DNA from 2 places in the Bradyrhizobium sp. ORS 86 genome. Region 1 is predicted to be linked to the other one. Evidence: predicted binding sites of a transcription regulator. Region 1 holds the regulator's gene; the other holds the start of a gene.
What was found. Region 1 encodes LexA, which represses DNA repair genes until DNA is damaged. Its sites were predicted from a motif close to TGTTCNNNNTGTGTTCNG; they were not measured.
Positions count from the first base shown of each region.

Region 2: the regulator LexA is predicted to act here: its motif matches at 5,500-5,517, upstream of P6U25_RS24935 (ImuA family protein).

Region 1 is NZ_CP120699.1:3,760,161-3,768,168, reverse strand. It holds gene arsC (arsenate reductase (glutaredoxin)) at 1-320, shown strand, start outside; gene P6U25_RS17345 (HAD family hydrolase) at 1,411-2,037, shown strand; gene glp (gephyrin-like molybdotransferase Glp) at 2,066-3,277, shown strand; gene lexA (transcriptional repressor LexA) at 3,500-4,204, shown strand; gene P6U25_RS17330 (hypothetical protein) at 4,506-4,934, shown strand; gene P6U25_RS17325 (hypothetical protein) at 5,082-5,312, shown strand; gene P6U25_RS17320 (ComEC/Rec2 family competence protein) at 5,309-7,594, opposite strand; gene P6U25_RS17315 (glutamine--tRNA ligase/YqeY domain fusion protein) at 7,704-8,008, opposite strand, start outside.
Region 2 is NZ_CP120699.1:5,379,744-5,387,751, forward strand. It holds gene P6U25_RS24925 (error-prone DNA polymerase) at 1-2,977, opposite strand, end outside; gene P6U25_RS24930 (Y-family DNA polymerase) at 2,974-4,743, opposite strand; gene P6U25_RS24935 (ImuA family protein) at 4,634-5,428, opposite strand; gene P6U25_RS24940 (UdgX family uracil-DNA binding protein) at 5,682-7,097, shown strand; gene P6U25_RS24945 (inorganic phosphate transporter) at 7,571-8,008, shown strand, end outside.

The DNA.
Region 1 (8,008 bases):
CCATCATCATTGAATACCTCAAGGCACCGCCGTCACGCGAGACGCTTCGCGAGCTGATTGACGCGATGGGGGTTCCGGTCCGCGCGTTGCTGCGCGAGAAAGGCACGCCATACAAAGAGCTCGGCCTGGACGATCCGAAATGGACCGACGACCAATTGCTCGATTTCATGTTGGCGTACCCCATTCTCATTAATCGACCGATCGTCGTGACGCCGAAGGGCGTACGGTTGTGTCGCCCGTCGGAGGCCGTCGTCGACCTGCTCGAGCATCCGGTCGGACGGTTCGTCAAGGAGGATGGCGAAGTGGTTGAGGCTCGGTGAGCTTCCGACGTGATCCGGTTGACAATGTGCCGATGCGACAAACCGCCCCGACGGGCAACTCACTTTCGCTTTCACGCATCGCGGAAGATGTCCAGCCCTGGCGCGCAAAATATTTCGGTTTTACGGAACAACAACTCAGTGTATGAATAACGCGTCTCACCCGCCTGAGGGGCGCTTCGCGATCGTCACGAGTGCTGGGTCGAGATGCGGTGGACGCCGCTTGCGCAACTGACGAGTGCGCATACGGCGGACGGCGAAGTCGTGCAGGCCTGACGCCCTGGTGGCAGGTGTCCCGTTGCAAGACGCAATTGCGTCTTGCAACAGCGGTGACAACCAAGCCCAGTCTCGCCGGGGCGAGCACGTATAAGCCGTAACCCATCGCGCAGGGAAAGCCGGGCTTGCTCCGGTTACACCTGTGGTCCTACCCCCGAGCTTTCTACCCTTGCTCGGGGCCCATGGGTGCGATCGGCACCCGGCTTTCCCTGCGCCCTCTTGCTCGAAGAGGGCGGAACGAGATGCAAAGCTCGGACAGATCATGTCGCGAGAACGCAAGCCATATCTCAATGCCTGTCATCGCCCGCGAAGGCGGGCGATCCAGTATTCCGGAGGCAGCAGTGATTGATCCGCGAGGCCGCAGCGTACTGGATCCCCCGCATGCACGGGGGATGACGGCGGAGAGATGGGGTGCTTTCGCCTTGGCCGAGGCTCGGTTGACCAGTCGTCGCTCCAGCGCAACGCTGCTTTGCAATTTTCTCGCGAGCTCCTCGCAATGACGGGGTTGAGACATCGAGCGAGGCCTATCCCCAGCGTCGTCCCGGCCTAGTGCGCAATTGCGCACGGGGGGCCGGGACCCATTACCCCAACTGTTCATCGTTGTGCGACGCTGGGGCCACCATCCCGTTCATCAGCAAAATGCGGTGGTCATGGATCCCGGCCTTCGCCGGGACGACACTTTTGTTGGGGCACCTCAGGATGCAAGCCATCATTCGCGCAATCCATCGCTCGCGAGGATGTGCCCGTCGCGACGAGCGCTCCCGCGGAGATCGAAACCGTTGCCGCCTGCCCGCAATTTTCGTACATCGGTCGTGCAATGACCACGCAACTCTCTCCCAATTCCGTCGACGTGCTGCTGTTCGATATCGGCCGCGTCGTGCTGGATATCAACTTCGACAGGGTGATGGCGCGCTGGGCGGAGCACGCCGGCTGCGCGCCTGCCGATCTCGCAAGGCGCTTCGTCGTCGATGACAGCTTCAAGCATCACGAGACCGGCAAGGTCGATGACGCCGCGTTTTTTGCGAACCTGCGCCGGTCGCTCGGTATCGACCTCACCGATGCGCAGTTCCTCGAGGGCTGGAACGCGATCTTCACCGGCGAAATGCCGGGGATCGCGCCGCTGCTGGCGACGGCCGCGCGGCGGCTGCCGCTCTATGCCTTCTCCAACACCAACCCGGCCCATGTCGCGCATTTCTCGGTCGCCTATGCCGATGTGCTCAGCCATTTCCGCGACGTATTCCTGTCGTCGGCGATCGGCCTTCGAAAACCGGACGCCGAGGCCTACGATCATGTGGTAAAAGCGATCGGCGTGCCGGCGTCGCGGATCCTGTTCTTCGACGACACGGCCGCCAATATCGAAGGCGCGCGGGCGCGCGGCCTTCGTGCCGTCCACGTGACATCGACGGATGACGTGGCAAGGGCACTCGCCGCACTTGGAATATGAAGCCCTTGGGATTTGAGGAGCCCTGTCCGTGGCCCTGATGCCGGTTGCCGATGCCCTGTCAGCCATTCTCTCCGGCGCCGAGCCGCTGCCGGAAGAGACGGTCGCGCTCGATGCCGCCTATCACCGCACGCTGGCACGCGATGTCGCGGCGCGTCGCACGCAGCCGCCGCAGCCGATGTCGGCAATGGACGGCTATGCGGTGCGCGCGGCCGATGCGTCCGACCTGTCGGCGAGGCTGAAGGTGATCGGCGAAGTCGCAGCCGGGCGTCCGTTCGAGCGCACGGTTGGCGTGGGTGAAGCGGTACGAATCTTCACCGGCGGCGTGATCCCCGACGGCGCCGACGCCGTCATCATCCAGGAAGATACCAGGACCGACGGCGGTCACATCACGATCACCGAGGCCGCCGCGAAGGGACGGCACATCCGCCTCGCGGGCGTCGACTTCCGCGAGGGCGATGTACTGCTTGCGGCCGGCAGTCGCCTCTCCGACCGCGCGCTGTCGCTCGCCGCGGCCATGAACTATCCGGAACTCGCCGTGCGCCGCCGCCCGAAGGTCGCGGTGCTGGCAACCGGCGACGAGCTGGTGATGCCGGGCTGCCGCCCCGGCCCCGGCCAGATCGTCTATTCCAACGGCTACGCGCTGCGGGCGCTTGCCCGCGCCGAGGGCGCGGAGACCGTCGATCTCGGGATCGCCGCCGACACCGTCGCTGCCACCACCGCCGGCATCCGCCGGGCACGGGAGGCGGACGCCGACATCTTGATCACCACAGGCGGCGCCTCGGTCGGCGACCACGATCTCGTCAAGCAGTCACTGGACGCCGAGGGAGTCCAGATGGCGTTCTGGCGGATCGCGATGCGGCCGGGTAAGCCGATGATGCACGGCCGGTTGGGAACGATGCGGGTGATCGGCCTGCCCGGAAACCCGGTGTCGTCGTATGTCTGCGCCTTCCTGTTCCTGGTGCCGTTGATTCGGGCCCTGAGCGGCCGAAAAGTGATTCATCATGTCCGCAAGAGCGCCCTGCTCGGCCGTGACCTCGCCGCCAACGATCAGCGCGAGGACTATCTCCGTGCGCGCCTCGAAGAGCGCGACGACGGCACGCTGATCGCAACACCCGTCAGCCAGCAGGACAGCTCGCTGCTGGGAAATCTCGCTGCGGCACGGGCACTTGTGATCCGTCCGCCGTTCGCGCCCGCGGCTGTCAAAGGCGAGGCGTGTGAGATTCTGACACTCCCTGAATGAGGCGTTGCGGCCGCGCCGATCGTGCGCAGTCGGCCGCATTCACCGGAAATTAAGTGGTTGCGGAACACATATCGAACATATAGTGTCCGTTCATGATTTGTTTCGAGTACTGGTGTCCACGAATGGGAGCGCGCTGAGGAGTGCCGCAAGTTTCGCGCTCCCGATCAGGCTCCCTGAAGGTCTCGGAATCGAACGACGCTATCAACCGGGGGAATACTCGAGATGCTCACGCGCAAACAGTACGAACTTCTGCGTTTCATCAATGAACGTCTGAAAGAGGCCGGCGTCCCGCCCTCCTTCGACGAGATGAAGGATGCGCTCGACCTGCGCTCGAAGTCCGGTATCCACCGCCTCATTACAGCGCTGGAAGAGCGCGGCTTCATCCGCCGCCTGCCGAACCGCGCCCGCGCCATCGAGGTGATCAAGCTTCCGGAGCTGTCGGCCGGCGGCGGCAACGGCCGCCGCGGCTTCACCCCGAGCGTCATCGAGGGCACGCTCGGCAAGCGCAGTAGCACGCCGCCGGTCGCCGAGGATGATGGCAACCGTCCGGTCGCCGTCCCCGTCATGGGCCGGATCGCGGCCGGCACGCCGATCGAGGCGCTGCAGACGCGCAGCCACACCATCAGCGTGCCGCCGGACATGCTCGGCGCCGGCGAACATTATGCGCTGGAGGTGCGTGGCGATTCCATGGTCGACGCCGGCATCCTCGACGGCGATATGGCGCTGATCCAGCGCAACGACACCGCCAATACCGGCGATATTGTGGTGGCGCTGATCGACGACGAGGAAGCGACGCTAAAGCGCTTCCGTCGCCGCGGCGCATCGATCGCGCTGGAGCCGGCCAACACCGCCTATGAAGTGCGCATCCTGCCGCCAAACCGCGTGCGAATCCAGGGCAAGCTGATCGGGCTCTATCGCAAATACTGACCGCACCCCAGGTCCAGGGGCGACCGCGTGCAGCGCGTCGTGTCTATGTGCAGTCGCACATCCGTTGCGAGGGAACGAGCAGCGCGCAACGCCGTTGCTTCATGGACTGCGCGGCGTGAGTGCCCTCCGGCGCGTCCTGATACCATCCGGACGGTGTAGCGTGTTTGTGATCGGAGGCTCGCGCTGCCAGTCGTACAATCGCCCAGAAACGGGAAGAACCTCGTTTGCTGTTGTCCACTCTGGTAGAGGCCCACGCCTCAGGAGAGGCATGGGTCGCTATCTCGAAATGAGGAGCCATCCGATGTGTGACTATAGTCTGCACGCCGTGGCATCGCGCCCCGCCATTGTCGGAGAGACGCTGATCACCACGACATTCCGCGGCACGTCAACCCGCGGCTTTGCTTCGGAGAGCGATCCGACTGTCGCGGTCTGCATGCTGCCCGGCACCGAGCTCGCGTTCGTCGAGAACGTCCGCTACGACAGCCGCTGGATCTGGACCAAGACGATCGGCTTCCGTGTCGGCGTGTTCAACGAAGTCGAGCCCGACGTGCCCGATCGCCATCATGATGCGGTCGAATTCCCCGACGGCAGCCACGTGCTGGTGACCCAGCTCGTCGAAGGACAACGCGTCACCGTGCTGCAGCTACCTGCTCTCCACCCGCCCGTCGTCGAGAAGCCGAAGGCGGTCGAGCGGCGGCCCTCTGCGTTCGCGTCGCTGTTTTTGGGTTGAGCGCATCATGGCCGCTGGATGAATTGTCCGGCGGCGGGTGACTTAAGCGATTTCGAGCGGCCCCGGACTTAGGGTTCCGGGGCGCATCGGGAGTTTGCGTTAGACGGCGCCTTGGCGCATCATCGGTCACGGACAAGGACGTGCTCGGTGGTCGACAAGGTCACATGGCAAAGGGCTGGACGCGTCACGGAGCCGGGCCGGTACATGTTCCGGTTCGGCTGGCTGACGGTGACGGCCGACGACCTGAAGATCTGGCAGCAATTTCCCGAAGCGACGTTCACCCTGGTCAGGAAGGCTGACGCCAACCCTGACTCGGACGAGTACCATCTTGGCGCCTTTGACCTGCCGAACACCGCTCCTCTGCCCGATCAGCCCTAATCGTCGCCTTGCAGGTCAGCCTCTGCCGGGGTCGCGTCCACCGCCGGACGCGGCGCACGGCCGGGTATGCGCAGCGTGGCCTCGCTCTCGGTATCGCCGGGAACCGCCGGCGACCACGGCCGGTCGATCCCGCCGGGCCTGACCACATCGACGGCAAAGCCGCCGCCGATGCGGCGCAGCATCAGGGCGCCGTGGCGCCGCAGCCGCTCGGCATCGATCACGGAGGCCGCGCAGCCCTGCGGCACCGGACGTACCGTCACGATCAGCGCCGCCCGCTCGCAATCGTCGACCAGCGCCTCAGGCCGCGTCGCCAACGAAACCAGCATGCCTCCAGTCCCCTGGGCCACACAGCCGCTCTCGTCACAGGAGACCCCGTCTTCGAGCGAGGGATCGGCGGCTGTCCGCGCATCGGCATCCGCCGCCAGCCATTCCTTCACCAAAAAGGCATCCTTGCCGCTCCGCATCAGATGCAGCCGCCCGTCGCCGCCGCGAACCGCGACATTGCGGCCATCGGCGGAGACCAGGACGTCCGGCTGCGGCACCCGCAGCGCCCAGATCAGCGCCACCGCAAGCAGGGCCGCGCCCGACCAGCGCAGCGGCGTGCGCAAGAGGCCGAGCAAGACGAGGCCGGCGCTCGCCACGATTAGCGGCCCGGTGCCGAACGCGGCCATCCGCCCGACCGCGCCCGGCAGGGCGGCGACCCATTGCGTCACCAAGATCATCCAATCGATGCCGACGCCCATGATCGCCCAGAACACGCCGTCGAACCCGAACGGCATGGCTGCGAGCCCGAGCAGACCTGCCGGCATCACCACCGCCGACACCACCGGCATCGCCGCGAGGTTGGCGAGCAGTCCGTAGGGCGTGACGCGGTGGAAATGAAACGCGGCGTAGGGCGTGGTCGCGAGCCCGGCGACCAGCGAAGCCAGCACCAGCATGGCGATCTCGCGCCCGCCCCACAGCGCCACCCGCGCCGTCACCGAATGATCGGGCGAGGCGAGCAGGCTCGGCATCCCGATCTGCACCAGCGCCACCAGCCCGAGGGTCGCCGCAAACGACATCTGGAAGCTCGGATGCACCAGCGCTTCCGGCGCGATCACGAGCACGATCAGCGCAGCCACCGCCAGCGTGCGAAAGGTGATCGCACGGCGGTCGACGATCACCGCGATCAGCACCACCGCCGTCATGAAAAATGATCGCTGGGTCGCAACCTCCGCCCCCGACAGCATGAGATAGAAGGCGGCAGCGACGAGCGCTGCGGCGGCCGCCCATTTCTTGATCGGATGCCCGGCCGTCAACGCCGGGAACAGCGCGAGCAGCGCACGCACGGCAAAGAACACCACGCCCGCGACAACGGCCATGTGGTAGCCAGAGATCGACAGCACGTGGCCAAGTCCCGAGATGAACATCGCGTCGTTGACCGGCGTCGTAATCGCATCGCGCCGGCCGGTGAGCAGCGCGGTCGCGATCGCGCGCTGGTCGCCGTCGAGTGTAGTGCGGATCCGCGCATCGATCGCGTCGCGCAGGCCCTGCATGAGGGCGGCGTAGCGCAATGCCAGACCGCCGCTCGCCGGCGGCTCCGTCGTCTTGACCGAGCCCATCACGAAGCCGGAGGCGCCGATGCCCTGGAAATAGAGATCGCGGCCGAAATCATAGGAGCCCGGGCGCTGCGGGCCGAGCGGCGGCAACAGCCGTGCCTTCAATTGGACGAAGCTGCCGACTTCCGGGGCGGTGCCCTTCTTCACCGAAAGCCGTACGCGCTCGAGCTTGGTCGTATCGCGCGGGCTCTCCATCGAGACGACACGTAACACGAAGCGATCGGTCTTCTCGCGGATATCGCGCGTCTCGACGAAGCCGGTCAGCGCCACCGAGAACATCGGCCGCGCCAGCTCGGCATGTGCGACGCGCGCCGTTCTCCAGGTCGCGGTAGCGAAGCCCGCGGCGACGGCCGCGACCATCACGATCACGGGAAACAGCCGCTGCCGCCGCAGCAGGAACGCGAGAAAGCACAATGCGACCGAGACGGCGCCGGTGACCCACAGCACCGGCTCATGCTCGGCCGCGAAATAGAACGCGATGCCGGTACCGAATGCCACCGGCACCCAGGGCAACAGCCGCCCGGCGCCGGCCTCGGCGTGGGCCCATTGCCGCAATGTCTCGACGATGGGCGGCCAGATGCTGAGGCGCGCCGGGACGTAGCCACCGGCCGGAATGGCCGCGCGCGGCGGCCACGTCCCCGCGTAGCCGCGTTTGCCGCCCGGCGTCGTGCCCTGCTCCGCCATCCCTGCCGGGTCGCAAAGCTAGCGGATGCCGCAGTCAGCCGACTAGCGGAACGAAGCGGAAACGCGTGCGGATCGGTGCACTAAAGCGCCATGAGATTGGATCGAATCGTCATCGCCCGCCGACTTCCTTGGCGAAGGTGTCGCGCAGGCCGATCGTCCGATTGAACACGAGCTTGTCGGGGGTGGAGTCCGGATCGCGCACGAAATAGCCCTGCCGCTCGAACTGCATCGCCTCGGGCGAATTGCTTTCGGCGATCGCTGGCTCGACGCGCGCGTCCGTCAGCACCTCGAGCGAGTGCGGGTTGAGGTCGGCAGCAAAATCGGCCGCGTTCGGGCTCGGATTGGCGAAGAGCTGGTTGTAGATGCGGATCTCCGCGGGCTTCGACTGTGCCGCCGGCAGCCAGTGCATCGTCG
Region 2 (8,008 bases), 1.6 Mb from region 1:
CGAGCGAGCGAAACGCATCGGCGTCCGCCAGCAGGATCAGCGCGCGCTTCGGCAGGCCGGTGTCGCGGGCGAAGTCCTCCAGCGAGGTGAAGGGCCGGCGGTTGCGCGCGGCGACGATGCGATCGGCCCAGTCTTGTTCAACGCATTCCATTACCGCGTGGTCCAAGACCGCACGGGAGGTGGTTGGGCTCTCTCCCCCCTTGCGGGGGAGAGTTGGAGAGAGGGGTAAGCCACGACCACCGCCCGTGCGGCTCACCCCTCTCCCTATCCTCGAGAGCGAGCTTCGCTCGCCTCGGACCCCGCAAGGGGGGAGAGAGCCCATCCGTTCGTGCCTTCCTGACTCCTGCACATTTGCGCTGTGTTGGCGACGCAGCGCCTGAATCTGCTTCAGCCTCTCCTCATCCTCATCCAGCCAGTGAAAGCCGTCGATCTGGCGGAAGCCGAGCCGCACGGCGCAATGATCGCCAACCTTCTCCTCCAGCGTGTTCTGCGCAAAGCTGTAGGAGACGTCGACCTCGCGCACCATGACGCCGTTCTTGCGGGCGTCGCCGACGATCTGCGCCGGCGCGTAAAAGCCCATCGGTTGCGAGTTGAGCAGGCCGCAGCAGAAGACGTCAGGGTGGTGATGCTTCAGCCATGATGAGATGTAGACGAGCTGGGCGAAGCTCGCCGCGTGGCTTTCCGGGAAGCCGTAAGAACCGAAGCCCTTGATCTGGTCGAAGCAGCTTCGGGCGAAGTCCGGCGAGTAGCCGCGCGCGACCATGTTGCCGATCAGCTTGTCCTCGTATTTGCCGATGGTGCCGAGGTTGCGGAAGGTCGCCATCGAGCGACGCAAGCCATTAGCCTCCTCGGAGGTGAACTTTGCCGCCTCGATTGCAATCCGCATTGCCTGCTCCTGAAACAGCGGCACGCCGAGCGTCTTGTGCAGGACATTGTAAAGTTCGTCCGGCGGGCCGTGCTCGGGGGACGGTGATGGATAGCTTTCCTGCTCCTGCTTGTTTCGCCGGCGCAGATAGGGATGCACCATGTCGCCCTGGATCGGCCCGGGGCGCACGATCGCGACCTCGATCACGAGGTCATAGAACTTTCGCGGCTTCAGCCGCGGCAGCATGTTCATCTGGGCGCGGCTTTCGACCTGGAACACGCCGAGCGATTCCCCTCGGCACAGCATGTCGTAGACTTTTTCGTCGTCCTGCGGGACGGTGGCGAGCTCCCAGCGCTCGCCCTTGTGCTTCTCGATCAGGTCGAAGCATTTGCGGATGCAGGTCAGCATGCCCAGCGCCAGCACGTCGACCTTCATCATATGAAGCGCGTCGACGTCATCCTTGTCCCATTCGATGAAGGTGCGATCGTCCATCGCGGCGTTGCCGATCGGCACATAGGTGTCGAGCCGGTCCTGGGTCAGCACATAGCCGCCGACATGCTGCGAGAGATGGCGGGGAAACTCGATCAGCTCGGTGGCGAGCTCGACCGCGAGGTTGATCATCGCGTTCTTCGGATCGAGACCGGCCTGCCGCACCTGCATGTCGTTGAGACCCTTGCCCCAGCTTCCCCAGACGGTGTCGGCGAGCGCCGCGGTGACGTCCTCGGTCAACCCCAGCGCCTTGCCGACATCGCGGATCGCGCTGCGCGGGCGATAATGAATGACGGTGGCGATGATCGCGGCACGGTGGCGGCCATAGCGGCGGTAGACATATTGCATCACCTCCTCGCGCCGCGAATGCTCGAAATCGACGTCGATGTCGGGCGGCTCCAGCCGCTCCTTGGAGATGAAGCGCTCGAACAACAGATCGACCTTGGTCGGATCGACCGAGGTAATGCCGAGCACGTAGCAGACCGCCGAATTCGCCGCCGAGCCGCGCCCCTGGCACAAGATTCCCTGGCTGCGCGCATAGTGCACGATGTCGTGCACGGTGAGGAAGTAATGCGCGTATTTCAGCTCGGCGATCAGCGCGAGCTCTTTCTTGAGAGTGGCGTGAAGCTTGGTGTCGATGTTGGCCACCCCGCCGAAATATTTGTCGACACCGGCCCAGGTCAGGTCCTCCAGGTGCTGCTGCGCGGTCTTGCCGGGCGGCACCGGCTCGTCCGGGTACTGGTACTTGAGCTGATCGAGCGAGAAGGTGATGCGCTCCGCAAAGCGCATGGTTTCCGCGATCGCATCAGGCAGATCGCGGAACAGCCGCACCATCTCATGCGCGGGCTTGAGATGGCGCTCGGCATTGGCCTCGAGCCTGCGGCCGACCGCCTCGATCGTGGTCTTCTCGCGGATGCAGGTCAGCACGTCCTGCAAGGGACGACGTGCCGGATGGTGATAGAGCACCTCGTTGGTCGCGAGCAGCGGCACTTCGGCCTCAGTGGCAAGCCCATGCAGCCGTGCGAGGCGGCGCCTGTCGTCGCCGCGATAGAGCAGGCTTGCGGCGAGCCAGACCCCGTCGGCTGCGCTCTCCTTCAACCGTGCGAGCAGATCGAGCGCCTGCGCCGGATCGAAGCGATGCGGCAGCGCCAGCACCAGGAGCTGGCCTTCCGCGAAGTCGAGCAGGTCGGACAGTTTCAGATGACACTCGCCCTTCTCGATCCGCACGATTTCTTGTTTTGACGCGGTTTCTTCACGCGACCCGGTCTCCACTTCACTTGAAAACGCTCTGTCGTCGTCGCCGCGCTTGCCGCGGGTCAAGAGCTGGCACAGCCGGCCGTAGGCGGCGCGGTCGCGCGGATAGACCAGGATGTCGGGCGTGCCGTCGATGAAGACGATGCGGGCACCGATCAGGAGCTTGGGCGGATGCTTGACCTCGGCATTATCGAGCTCCTTCCAGGCGCGCACCACGCCGGCCAGCGTGTTGTGATCGGCGATGCCGATCACGGGAATTCGCAAGTCGCTCGCCTGATGCACATAGGCGCGCGGATCGGAGCCGCCACGCAGGAAGGAGAAATTGCTGGTGATGCCGATCTCGGCATAGTCGGGCACGGGCGCTTTCATGCGAACAGTCCGTGCACATACCAGTTGGCGGGAACAGGCTTGCCCTCTTCGTCCCTCAGCTCGCTCTCATAGAGGCCGTCGCGGAAGATCCAGAAGCGCTGGCCCTCGGCATCCTCGACGCGGAAGTAATCGCGGGTTAGCGACCCGCCGTCCTGCTTCCACCATTCCATCGCGATGCGCTCGGGGCCTTCGACCCGCACCACCTCGTGCCGCGCGCGGCGCCAGGTGAACTGGTGCGGCGGACCGTCGGGCACGGTTGCGAACGGCACCTTGATCGGCTCGGGCCGCTCGAACAGCCGTAAGGGGCGCAGCGGCGGCTCGCCTGCGACGCGCTCCGGCCAGGCGGCCGCGCTCGCGGCGGCGAGATGATGCTGCGCCGGCACCGCGAGCGCTGATCGTTCAGGGATGTGGCTCTCCAGCGGCAGATGCACGACCACGCGCTTGCCGCCGATGCGGGCGGCGATGCGGTCGATCAGCGCGGAGACCTCGTCATTGTCGTGGACGGTGGCGTCGAGATCGCGCTGCTGCTGCACCACGAGCTCGGTGCGGCCGGCGGCCAGACGAATGAGATCGAAGCCGAAGCCGGGATCAAGGGGATCGTTGAGCGCATCGAGCCGCTCGCGGAACAGGCGGTCGATCATCTCCGGCCGCGTCACCGGACGCCCGGTCCCGACCACGATCGCGCGCACCGCGCCGTCGGTGCGGAAGAAGCTCGCCTCCAATTGCCGCGCGCCCTTGCCCTGCTTGTCCATCGCCGCGACCAGCATTCGGGCGAGGTTTTGCAGCGTCAGCGCGATCACGGTGTCGGTTGCAACAGGCTCGGGGAAGCGCTTCTCCACGATGTAATCCGGTAGCGGCTTGCGCGGGCTGATCGGGGCATCGCCCTGCCCCAGCGCATGACTGAGCAGCGTGGTGAACGCGGCGCCGAACCGCGCCGAGATCTCGTGCGGTGCGCGCGCGGCGACATCGCCGATGGTCTTCAGGCCGGCGCGGCGCAGACCGGTGGTGATTGCGGCATCGGCGCCAAGCGCGGACACCGGCAGCGGACCGACCGCCTCGGCCTCCTCGCCATCGGCTGTGATCTGCCCCGAGGCATGCCGCGTCAGCGTGCGCGCCGCGATCGAGGTGCCGGCGATGGCAGCGCTGACGGCAAAGCCGCGGCGGCTCAGCGCGTTGGTCGCGATCTGCAGCAGTGCGCGCTCGCCGCCGAACAGATGCGCGCAGCCGGTGATGTCGAGGAACAGGCCGTAGGGCGGATCCAGCGCCACCAGCGGCGTAAAGCGGTCGCACCAGTCGGCGATGTCGTTCAGCGTCTTCAGATCAGCGGCGGGATCGGCGTCGTAGACGGTGAGCTCCGGGCAGATCGCGCGGGCATTGGCGAGCGGCAGCCCGATCGACAGCCCGGCGCGCACCGCAGCCTCGTCGATGGAGTGCAGCAGGATCGCGTTGTGATCCTTTGCGACGACGACGCTGGGGAGTTCCAGTAGAGAGCGAGATCCTTTCTTCGCCTCTCCCGCTTGCGGGGGAGGCCGGATCGCATCGTCAGATGCGATCCGGGTGGGGGCTCTCTCCCTACGAAGAGCGTCGCTCGTGGCAAGACCCCCACCCCAACCCTCCCCCGCAAGCGGGAGAGGGAGCCCGACCACCTCCCGAGCCTCAGCTTGCGAGACGCTGTGCTGTGCGAGCTTCCGCTTGATGCGGTCGATGGGCAGGCGTGGCAGCCACAGGCTGAGGATACGCCGACGGTTCACTGAATTGGCACTCATCACATTTCCATTCCATGATCCATCGCCCGACCGGGCCATGACGATTGCGCACGAGTTCGGCCTCGAAGCGCGGCGCGCCCCAGACGCTGGCGGCGGTGCCGGGCGGCGAATGCGCCGCGCGCACCATCCAGCGCGTCTCCGCGGTCGAGGGGATCGGGGTCGCCGCGATCCGCAGCACCAGCGCGGTGACGCCGGAGGCCTGCGCGGCCAAGGTCAGTTTGCGGCTGGCGACGAGATCGAGCTGGCGCACATTGCCCCAGACCTCCAGCACGACCGCGCTCAGCGCATCGCAGGCGAGCGCGTCGGCCGTGGTGCGTAACGCGGCATCGACATCGGCGGCGCGCACCATGACGAGCAGGCGCGGATCGAGGCCGAGCTCGGCAAGCCCGCTCATCGACAGCGCGCCGCTTTCAAGATCGGAGAAATCCTGCCGTACCCAGACCAGCGGCTTGCGCGGTGACATCCGTCCGGCGAGCCCCGCGATGAAGCCGGTCGCGGCTCCGCCCTGATGACCGCTCGCAAACACCTCATGCAGCGCTGCAGGCGCAAGTCCGCCGCGCAGCATCGCATCCGCGCCCGCATGGCCGAGCGCGATGCGGTTCGACATCTGCACATCGTCAGGCGCCTCGATGCGTGCGATGCTGCCGCGCAGGGACGCAAGCGTGCTCATGCGTGCGCCGTTCATGGTGCGCCGCTCCTTCCAAGCAAAATTTGAAGCCGTCACTGGTCTGAACAGAGAACCAGGTCTGGCTCATTTGTTCATGATATGTTCTAATATAAAGCTAACAGGGCCGGCGGAGTCAATCGGATTGGTGGGCTTCCCGATTCATAAGCGGAATCAAGGGGATTCAGAGGCATCGGCGCGACTGCGGCAGCCTCTCTCCGGTCACCGGACGCGCGGGCCCGAATGACAGTGAGACTGAAACGGAGCAGATCGCATGCACATCATCATGCTCGACAGCGACACCGATTTCGAAGGCTGGCGCAAGGCCGCGCGACGGCTGGCACTGAATGACGTGAAGCCATCTGATGTCACGTGGACGGTGCGCAGCGAGGCCGAACTGTTTTCGCCATCTGGCGCGAACGACCTGCCCGATGCGCCGCATGCGACGTTCAACGTCCCCGCCACATTTGTCGAGCTGGCACGGGCCGCGATCCTGCATCAAAGCGACGAACGCTTCGCCCTGCTCTATCGCCTGCTGTGGCGACTGCGCGACCACCACGATCTGGCTAATGACCCCGACATCGCCAAGGCCAATGCGATGGCCCGCGCGGTCTATCGCGAGATGGACAGGATGATCGCGCAGGTCCGCTTCCGCGAAATCGGCCGCGAGAAGGCGCATTACGTCGCCTGGTTCGAGCCCGAGCATCACATCGTCGAGCTCGCCGCGCCCTTCTTCGCCAACCGCTTCTCCGACATGCCGTGGTCGATCCTGACCCCCGACGTCTGCGCGCATTGGGATGGGCATGCGATCTCGATCACGTCGGGCATCGACAAATCCGAAGTGCCGACCGAGGACCGGCTCGAGGAGACCTGGCGGCGTCACTACAGCAGCCTCTTCAATCCGGCACGGTTGAAAGTGATGGAGGCGCCGCAAGCCTATTGGAGGAACCTGCCCGAGGATTCGATCATTAGACCATTGCTCGAAGACGCGATGCGGATGACGAGCGGTGCCTTCATCGCAAGCAAGGCGGCGAAACCGCAGGTGCCGCAGAAACCGCAGGACACGCCGATGGCCCGCAAGCACGCCCACGACACGATCGCAACGCTACGCGCCGAGGCTGCCGATTGCCGCGCCTGCCCGCTGTGGAAGGATGCAACGCAGACCGTGTTCGGCCAAGGGCCGCAAAGTGCAACCCTGATGTTGGTCGGCGAGCAGCCCGGGGACAAGGAGGATCTCGCCGGCAAGCCGTTTGTCGGTCCGGCCGGATTGATGCTCGATCGCGCACTGGAAGAGGCCGGCATCGGCCGCAGCAAAGTCTACATCACCAACGCGGTGAAACATTTCAAATTCGTGCCGCGCGGCAAGATCCGCCTGCACCAGAAGCCGAGCACGCCGGAAATCCGCGCTTGCCGTCAATGGTACGAGCGTGAACTGGCGGCCATCAAACCGGAGCTGGTGGTGGCGCTCGGCGCGACCGCCGCACAGGGCGTGCTCGGCAAGATCACGCCGATCAACAAAAACCGAGGCCGCCTGATCGACCATGATGGAACCAAGGTGCTGGTCACGGTGCATCCCTCTTATCTGCTGCGGCTGCCCGATGAAGAAGCCAAGACGAAGGAATATCAACGCTTTGTCGACGATTTGAAAATCGCGGCCGGCTTGCTGCGCCGCGCGGCTCACGCGGCCTGATGTGGCTATGGAACAACTTCGTCCCCGAAATTCACACTTTGATGTGAAAAATCAGAAACAGGCCAAGAAAAAACTACAACCTTTAATTGATCCATGATAGCCTCACAGGCTCAACAGGCATTGGGCGTCATGTTCACGCCATGACGTACCCTGAGGCCAGCGCGCCGCGCGGTTCGACTAGCCCCAACCGCGCGGCGCGCGACCTCTACTTGGCGGCCGCCTGACGAATTGGCTCGCCCTACAGGTTGCCTGATGCGTCCCGCGTGACCCCAGCGATTTGTTTGTTCCGCGACGTCCAATCCGTACGCGTGTCTGTAATCAGTGACGCTTGTTACTGAGAATTGCCGCGCGCCTGAAATCTTCAAGGCCCGCATGACCTCCCCACGCGATTGCCGGCGCGGCGGCCGGACCGGATTTCAATTGCCTGTCATATGCCTGGATCAAAATCGGCGGCATTGGGACAGGAGATTACCATGAGCGATATCGCGTTACCCGGTTCGATCGAACCCGCCTTGAAGAAAGGTCCGGATCTCGACAAGGGTTTTCATCCTCTGACCGGCGTCATTTATTTGGGCATGGTTGCGGCTGCGCTGCTGTTCGTTGGTTACAGCATCTATGTCGACGTCGATGCCACCGGCACGCGCGTCACTTCGTTCCTGCCCTACATCCTGCTGTTCGTTGCGCTCCTGATCGCGCTCGGCTTCGAGTTCGTCAACGGCTTCCACGACACCGCCAACGCGGTGGCGACCGTGATCTACACCCGCTCGCTGCCGGCGCATGTCGCCGTGGTGTGGTCGGGCCTGTTCAACCTGTTCGGCGTGCTGCTCTCCAGCGGCGCGGTCGCGTTCGGTATCGTCTCGCTGCTTCCGGTCGAGCTGATCCTGCAGGTCGGCAGCAGCGCGGGCTTTGCG